DNA from 3 places in the Streptomyces sp. NPDC026062 genome. Region 1 is predicted to be linked to each of the others. Evidence: riboswitches for the same ligand, from Rfam matches in the RefSeq annotation. Region 1 holds a riboswitch; each other region holds the start of a gene.
What was found. A riboswitch is a leader RNA that binds a small molecule or an ion and turns the genes downstream of it on or off. The one in region 1 is predicted to bind S-adenosylmethionine.
Positions count from the first base shown of each region.

Region 1 (2,257 bases):
AGGAGATGACGCCGACCCGCGGGGCGTCGTCGCCGAACAGCGAGAGCACCTTGACCTGGGGGACCTCGGCGAGTCCGGCCCGGATCGCGGTGACGAGCCGCTGCTCCCGGGCGACCAGGCTGTCGAACCCGGCCTCGGTGAGCGCCTTGCAGGCGGAGGCGATGGAGTAGACGCCGATGACGTTGGGCGAGCCGGCCTCGTGGCGGGCGGCGGTGGTGTGCCATTCGACGTCCACCGCGCCATCGGCACGCCGGGCGACCGTACGGGACGCGCCGCCGCCGGCCAGGTAGGGCTCGGCGTCGCGCAGCCAGTCGGAGCGGCCGGCGAGGACGCCCGAGCCGAACGGCGCGTACAGCTTGTGGCCGGAGAAGGCGACCCAGTCGACGTCCAGCTCCGCGATGTCGACGGGGTGGTGCGGGGCGAGCTGGGCGGCGTCCAGCACGATCCGGGCGCCGTGGGCGTGCGCGGCGGCGGCGAGCTCCTTGACCGGCCACAGCTCGCCGGTGACGTTGGAGGCGCCGGTGACGCAGACCAGCGCGGGGCCGTAGGGGTCACGGTCGGCGAGCGCGCGCTCCAGCGTCTCGACGGCCTGGGCCGGGGTGCGCGGGGCGTTCAGATACGTCACCCGGGCGTCGCGCCACGGCAGCAGCGAGGCGTGGTGCTCGGTCTCGAAGACGAACACCTGGCAGTCGGCGGGCAGTACGGCGGCGAGCAGGTTGAGCGAGTCGGTGGTGGACCGGGTGAAGATCACCTGGTCCTCGGCGCGGCAGCCGAGGAACTCCGCGACGGTGACGCGGCTGGACTCGAAGAGGTCCGTGGAGAGCTGCGAGAGATAGCCGGCGCCTCGGTGGACGCTGCCGTAGTACGGGGCGTACGCGGCCACGTCGTCCCACACCCGCTGCAGGGCCGGAGCGCTGGCGGCGTAGTCCAGCGCGGCGTAGGTGACCTCGCCGCCGGTGACCAGCGGAACCGTCACATCCTTGCCCAGAACCGGCAGCGGGGCACAAACGGACCGGTCGGTGGCAGCGGTGAAGGCAGACATGACGAACTCCCGTAACAGGCAGGCGAATTCCGCGTGCCTGCGGACACGCGGCAGCACGGAAGGAAGAAAAAAGGGTGTGCGGAGGAGGGCCGAAAAGCCCTATCGCATTCGCGTGCTCACAAGAGGCTCCCTGAGGACCAGGACCCCACGGGTGGACATCTCACGATGTCGAGGGGTCCGCGCTTGCCGCAGACCTCGCTGCCTGCGGCCTGGTCTTCACCCGGGGCACCCCGCCACGGACGGAGGGTTGCCGGACAGCGGGCCGGGGCCGTAGTCGCTGTCACTCATGACCTGCACAGCATCTTGCCATACGTACCCGAACGCGCAAGGCGCAGTCCATGATCTGGACTGCGCCTCGCCTCACATCCGGTGCCACGCCCTCTCAGGCGTTGCTGGCCACGACCCATCTCTCCAGCGCCCGGCCCGCCGCGCCCGAGTCGATGGACTCGGCGGCCTTCGCCATTCCGGCCGTGAGCTGCTCGGTGAGCGTGCCCTCCCCCGGGTCCAGCGAGACGAGCGCCGCCGCCGAGTTGAGCAGGACGGCGTCCCGGACGGGCCCCGTCTCCCCGGCGAGCAGCCGGCGGGCCACATCCGCGTTGTACGAGGCGTCGGCACCCCGCAGCGCCTCCACCGGCACCAGGTCGATGCCGACGTCGCGCGGGTCGAAGGTCTCCTCGCGCACCTGGCCGTCCCTGGCGACCCAGACGCGGGAGGTCGCGGTGGTCGTCAGCTCGTCCAGGCCGTCGTCGCCCCGGAAGACCAGGGCGGAGTTGCCGCGTTCGGCGAGGACGCCCGCGACGATGGGCGCCATCCGCAGGTCGGCCACGCCGATCGCCTGCGCACGCACCTTGGCCGGGTTGGTGAGCGGCCCGAGGATGTTGAAGGTGGTCGGCGCGCCGAGCTCCGCCCGCGCCTTCGCCGCGTACCGCAGGGCGGGGTGGAACTTCACGGCGAAGCAGAACGTGATGCCCGCTTCCTCGGCCACCTCCACCACACGCTGCGGGGGCAGTTCCAGATTGACGCCGAGCTTGCCCAGCACGTCGGAGGAGCCGCTGGCCGACGACGAGGCGCGGTTGCCGTGCTTGACGACCTTGGCGCCCGTCCCGGCCACGACGATCGCCGACATGGTGGAGATGTTGACCGTCTTGGCCATGTCGCCGCCGGTGCCCACGATGTCGACCGTACGGCCGGGCACATGGATGGTCGTGGCGTGCT
Region 1 covers NZ_JBVHOQ010000008.1:17,248-19,504, forward strand. Annotated here, with positions in the region: gene ACZ4LX_RS09225 (aminotransferase class V-fold PLP-dependent enzyme) at 1-1,042, opposite strand, end outside; SAM riboswitch class IV at 1,217-1,334, opposite strand; gene trpD (anthranilate phosphoribosyltransferase) at 1,425-2,257, opposite strand, start outside.

Region 2 (2,257 bases), on a different contig from region 1:
ACCTCGGCCTGGCCGCCCGTGTAGGTGCGGAGGATGGTGGGGATACGGACCTTGACGCTCATGGTGTGCCCTTCCTGAAGTCTCGGGGTGGTCGGAAGCTTCTCAGCCGGTGGCGAGCCCGGCGGCGCGGAAGGCGTCCAGACTCGGGCGGATCGTGGCGCTCGCCTGCGAGGTGGCGGCCACCGCGTCCAGTGTCTTGAGGCCGTCCCCGGTGTTCAGGACGACAGTGGTGAGCGACGGGTCCAGCAGACCGGCCTCGATCAGCTTCTTCGTCACTCCGACCGTCACCCCGCCCGCCGTCTCGGCGAAGATGCCCTCGGTGCGGGCCAGCAGCTTGATCGCGTCGACGACCTGCTCGTCGTCGACGTCCTCGACGGCGCCGCCGGTGCGGCGGGCGATGTCCAGGACGTACGGGCCGTCGGCCGGGTTGCCGATCGCCAGGGACTTGGCGATCGTGTTCGGCTTCTGCGGGCGGACGACGTCATGACCGGCCTTGAAGGCGGCGGAGACCGGGGAGCAGCCCTCGGCCTGGGCGCCGAAGATCTTGTACGGCTTGTCCTCGACCAGGCCGAGCTTGATCAGCTCCTGGAGACCCTTGTCGATCTTGGTGAGCTGGGAGCCGGACGCGATCGGGATGACGATCTGGTCGGGGAGCCGCCAGCCGAGCTGCTCGCAGATCTCGTAGGCGAGCGTCTTGGAGCCCTCGCCGTAGTACGGGCGCAGGTTGACGTTGACGAAGCCCCAGCCCTCGCCGAGCGGGTCGCCGATGAGCTCGGAGCAGAAGCGGTTGACGTCGTCGTAGTTGCCCTCGATGCCGACCAGCTCACCGCCGTACACCGCGGCCATGACGACCTTGCCCTGCTCCAGGTCGTGCGGGATGAACACGCAGCTGCGCAGTCCGGCGCGGGCGGCGGCGGCGCCCACGGCGCCGGCGAGGTTGCCGGTGGAGGAGCAGGACAGAGTGGTGAATCCGAAGGCGCGGGCGGCCTCGACGGCGATCGCGACGACGCGGTCCTTGAAGGAGTGCGTCGGGTTGCCGGAGTCGTCCTTGACGTACAGACCGCCGGTGACGCCCAGCTCGCGGGCGAGGTTGTCGGCCTTGACCAGCTTGGTGAAGCCGGGGTTGATGTTGGGCTTGTCCGCGACATCGGACGGGACCGGCAGCAGCGGCGCGTAGCGCCAGATGTTGTTCGGGCCGGCCTCGATGCGCTTCCTCAGCTCGTCCGGGGAGCCGCTCGGCAGGTCGTACGCCACTTCGAGCGGCCCGAAACAGGACGCGCAGGCGAAAATGGGACCGAGTGCGAATCGCTCTCCGCATTCGCGGCAGGAAAGCGCGGCGGCGGGACCGAGGTCCACGGATGATTCGGCGTTTGCTGCGGCAGATGTGGCGGGTGCGGCAGTCTCAACAGCCATGATGGCGAGGCCCTTTCTCCTCATCTTCCTCGCGACGCATTTCGTCACGAGACGGAATTGGCACCTTCCCCACCTGACCTCGCGGTCGGCGGGAGGGTTGCCGGGACTTCAACGGGCCGTTCCCTCTGTCCCTCTGGATGAGCGCTGTGGCACTGGATCATGGATCCAGGCGTTTATCGGCGGATGACCCCGGCATGCGACGGCCATCTGCGTTGTTCAAGACTGTAACCGAAGCACCGGACTGTTGAGATAGCCGTCCGTACCGCGAGATGGATCACATACAGGGAGTATCGACCGTGCTGGAAGAGGTCGAACGCTGGCTGACCAGGCGTTCCTGGTCAGCCGCCGACCGTCCGCTGGACCTTCTGCTGGACGCGAGAAACGGCTTCGGGAGCAGCGTGCAGGGGCCGCGCGTGAGTGTGGTGCTGCCCGCGCTGAACGAGGCGGAGACGGTCGGCGACATCGTCACGACGATCCGGCGCGAGCTCATGGAGAAGGTCCGGCTGGTGGACGAGCTCGTGGTGATCGACTCCGGCTCGACGGACGCCACCGCCGAGGTCGCCCGCCGGGCGGGCGCCCGGGTCGTCCACCGCGACGCGATCCTCCCCCGCATCCCCGCCACCCCGGGTAAGGGCGAGGTGCTGTGGCGGTCACTCCTGGTGACCAGCGGCGACATCGTCTGCTTCGTCGACGCGGACCTGAAGGACTTCTCGGCCGACTTCGTCTCCGGCATCGTCGGCCCGCTGCTGACCGATCCGGATGTGCAGTTCGTCAAGGCGATGTACGACCGTCCGCTCGGCGGCACGGCCGGGCAGGGCGGCCGGGTGACCGAGCTGGTGGCCCG
Region 2 covers NZ_JBVHOQ010000018.1:124,896-127,152, reverse strand. Annotated here, with positions in the region: gene ACZ4LX_RS18620 (MoaD/ThiS family protein) at 1-62, opposite strand, end outside; gene thrC (threonine synthase) at 103-1,413, opposite strand; SAM riboswitch class I at 1,431-1,557, opposite strand; gene ACZ4LX_RS18610 (glucosyl-3-phosphoglycerate synthase) at 1,710-2,257, shown strand, end outside.
Region 2: another riboswitch for S-adenosylmethionine. It lies ahead of thrC (threonine synthase); the one in region 1 lies ahead of ACZ4LX_RS09225 (aminotransferase class V-fold PLP-dependent enzyme).

Region 3 (2,257 bases), on a different contig from region 1:
GGCGGGCCGACGCGCCCCACGTCTACGGCGCGCCCGACGGCGACGTGCAGGGCATCCTCTTCGTCCGCTATCCCCCGGCGGGGGAGCCCGCGGAGGGTGTGGACCGGGGAACCGCTCGCGCCTCGGACTGAACGCCTGGGCTCACGCCGCGTCGGACACGGCATCGTCCGCGCACGAGAACGCGGAGCGGTCGTCGGGCACGGCATCGTCCGCGCACGGGAGCGCGGAGCCGTCGTCGAGCACGATGTCGTCCGCGCGGGGGAAGGCGGGATGGCCTTCGAGGCGTCGGACGAACTCCTGGAGCCGGGGATACGCGGACAGGCAACCGGCCGGGCCCGGACGGACGAGCGCCACCCAGAGGTCCACGTCGGCGGCCGTCAGCTCCGCGCCCAACGCATAGGGCCGCAAGGAGAGACTCTGTTCCATCAGACCGAGTGCCGCCGAGCGCTCCGAGGGCGCGGCGGACGGCGTGACCTTCCGGTCCAGCAGTTCACGCAAGGCTTCGACGTCCCGGGCGAGTGCCGGCGGGTGGAGCGCGGAGGGGCGTGACTCGTCGTGCCCGGACAGCAGACCCGCGAGATCGCGCAGAATGCCGGGCGTGTGGTTGCTGACGATGCGGCCGCTCCAGCGGTCGCGCAGCGCGGGTGCCGTCAGCGGTCCGTCGTAGTGGAGCACCGTGGCCTCGTACGCACCGAGCAGCGAGGCGAAGGCCTCGGGCGTCCCGGCCGGGTGGGTCAGGAGCGTGGTGGTGACCGAGTCCCGCAGCCCGAGGAGATCGAGTGTGATGGAGATGCGCAGCGAGCGCGGACAACTCGCCGACAGGAACAGTTCGTAGCGGTGTGGTGCGGGATAGAACCCGCCGGCGAGCCCGACGCCGATCCGGCTGTGGAAGCGGGGGGACCGGACCCCCGACGAGGGGCGAAGGCCTGCGGCGCGGGATGCGGCGGCGGACGAAACGGGGCCGCAATTCGGTGACTTGCCTGTGATGGAACCGCGTGATGCTGTCTCGGGCATGACTCTCCCTGTGGGGATCCCTGGGGGAACGACGAAGCCACCGTCACCTCGTGGGCGCCGGCGGCCGGATGCGGAACGACTGCGCTTGCGTACCGGTCCGGACCTGGAGGACCCGAAGGGTCCCGAAGCGATCACACCGGAAAAAAGGGAATCCGGCGGATCGGACCGGGACAGGTCCTGCGTGTGGACTAGTAAGCGCTGGAGACACGCAACAGATCGATGTGCAAGCGCCTCGTCAAGCCGTTCCTGGGCAATTCCCACCGGTCCTGCCATCGGGGCTCGCGAGACGCGAGACCGCGCTTGCCCTGTCGGTGCGACAGGACCCGGTCGTCACCCGGGGCACCCCATCGCGGTGGAAGGGTTGCCTGCCAGCGGGCCGGGGCCGATCACCGCACGAGCGGGAGACCCCGCACGGGCAGCGCTGACAATCGTGACCGTCCACGTCAGTCTCGGTGCGCCCGGTGGTGCCGTCAAGAAGGCGGGACCGGCCGTCTCGCCTGGTGGTCACCGGCGTTGCCTTCCGATCCGGTACGGCACCCGTTTTCCGGCCGGCCCGCCCCGGCTGCCGCTCGGCCGCTCCTGATCCGCCGCCCGCCCGGGGCGACTTGGAAGCACTGGTGCGGCCATTCGGCCGGTCCACGCCCCCGGCGTACACCCGGGGCGTGGAGTCCGGCCGACCGTGCGTGGTTCAGCCGGCGCTCAGCAGGTTGACCAGACGGATGTAGCGGACCCAGTCCCAGTGGGGACCCGGGTCCGTGTGGTCCGTACCCGGGACCTGAACGTGGCCGAGGATGTGCGCCCGGTCCTTGGGGATGCCGTAGCGGTCGCACACCGAGGCCGTCAGCAGTGCGGACTTCTCGTACATGGCGTTGGTGAAGTAGGAGGGCTGGTCCACATAGCCCTCGTGCTCGATGCCGATGCTACGGGTGTTGTAGTCCCAGTTCCCCGCATGCCAGGCGATGTCCTTCTCCCGCACGCACTGGTCGATGTACCCGTCCCCGGAACGCACCAGATAGTGCGCGGACACCTGCTTCGCCGGATTCTGGAAGATCGCCACGGTGTCCGAGAACGTCTCCTGGGTGACATGGATGATCACGTACTGCACCGGATAGGCCGAAGGCCGCGTCGATACCGTGTAGTTGGACGCCGAGGCCGGTACCCAGTGGGCCGCCGGATAGTCCGTCTCGCCGGCAGTTGCCGCGGTGGCGCGGACGGAGGCGGGAAGCAGTGCCCCCGCCGCTGT
Region 3 covers NZ_JBVHOQ010000004.1:77,666-79,922, reverse strand. Annotated here, with positions in the region: gene ACZ4LX_RS05025 (helix-turn-helix domain-containing protein) at 1-131, shown strand, start outside; gene ACZ4LX_RS05020 (glutathione S-transferase family protein) at 142-1,014, opposite strand; gene ACZ4LX_RS05015 (putative leader peptide) at 1,203-1,253, opposite strand; SAM riboswitch class IV at 1,306-1,450, opposite strand; gene ACZ4LX_RS05010 (N-acetylmuramoyl-L-alanine amidase) at 1,703-2,257, opposite strand, start outside.
Region 3: another riboswitch for S-adenosylmethionine. It lies ahead of ACZ4LX_RS05015 (putative leader peptide); the one in region 1 lies ahead of ACZ4LX_RS09225 (aminotransferase class V-fold PLP-dependent enzyme).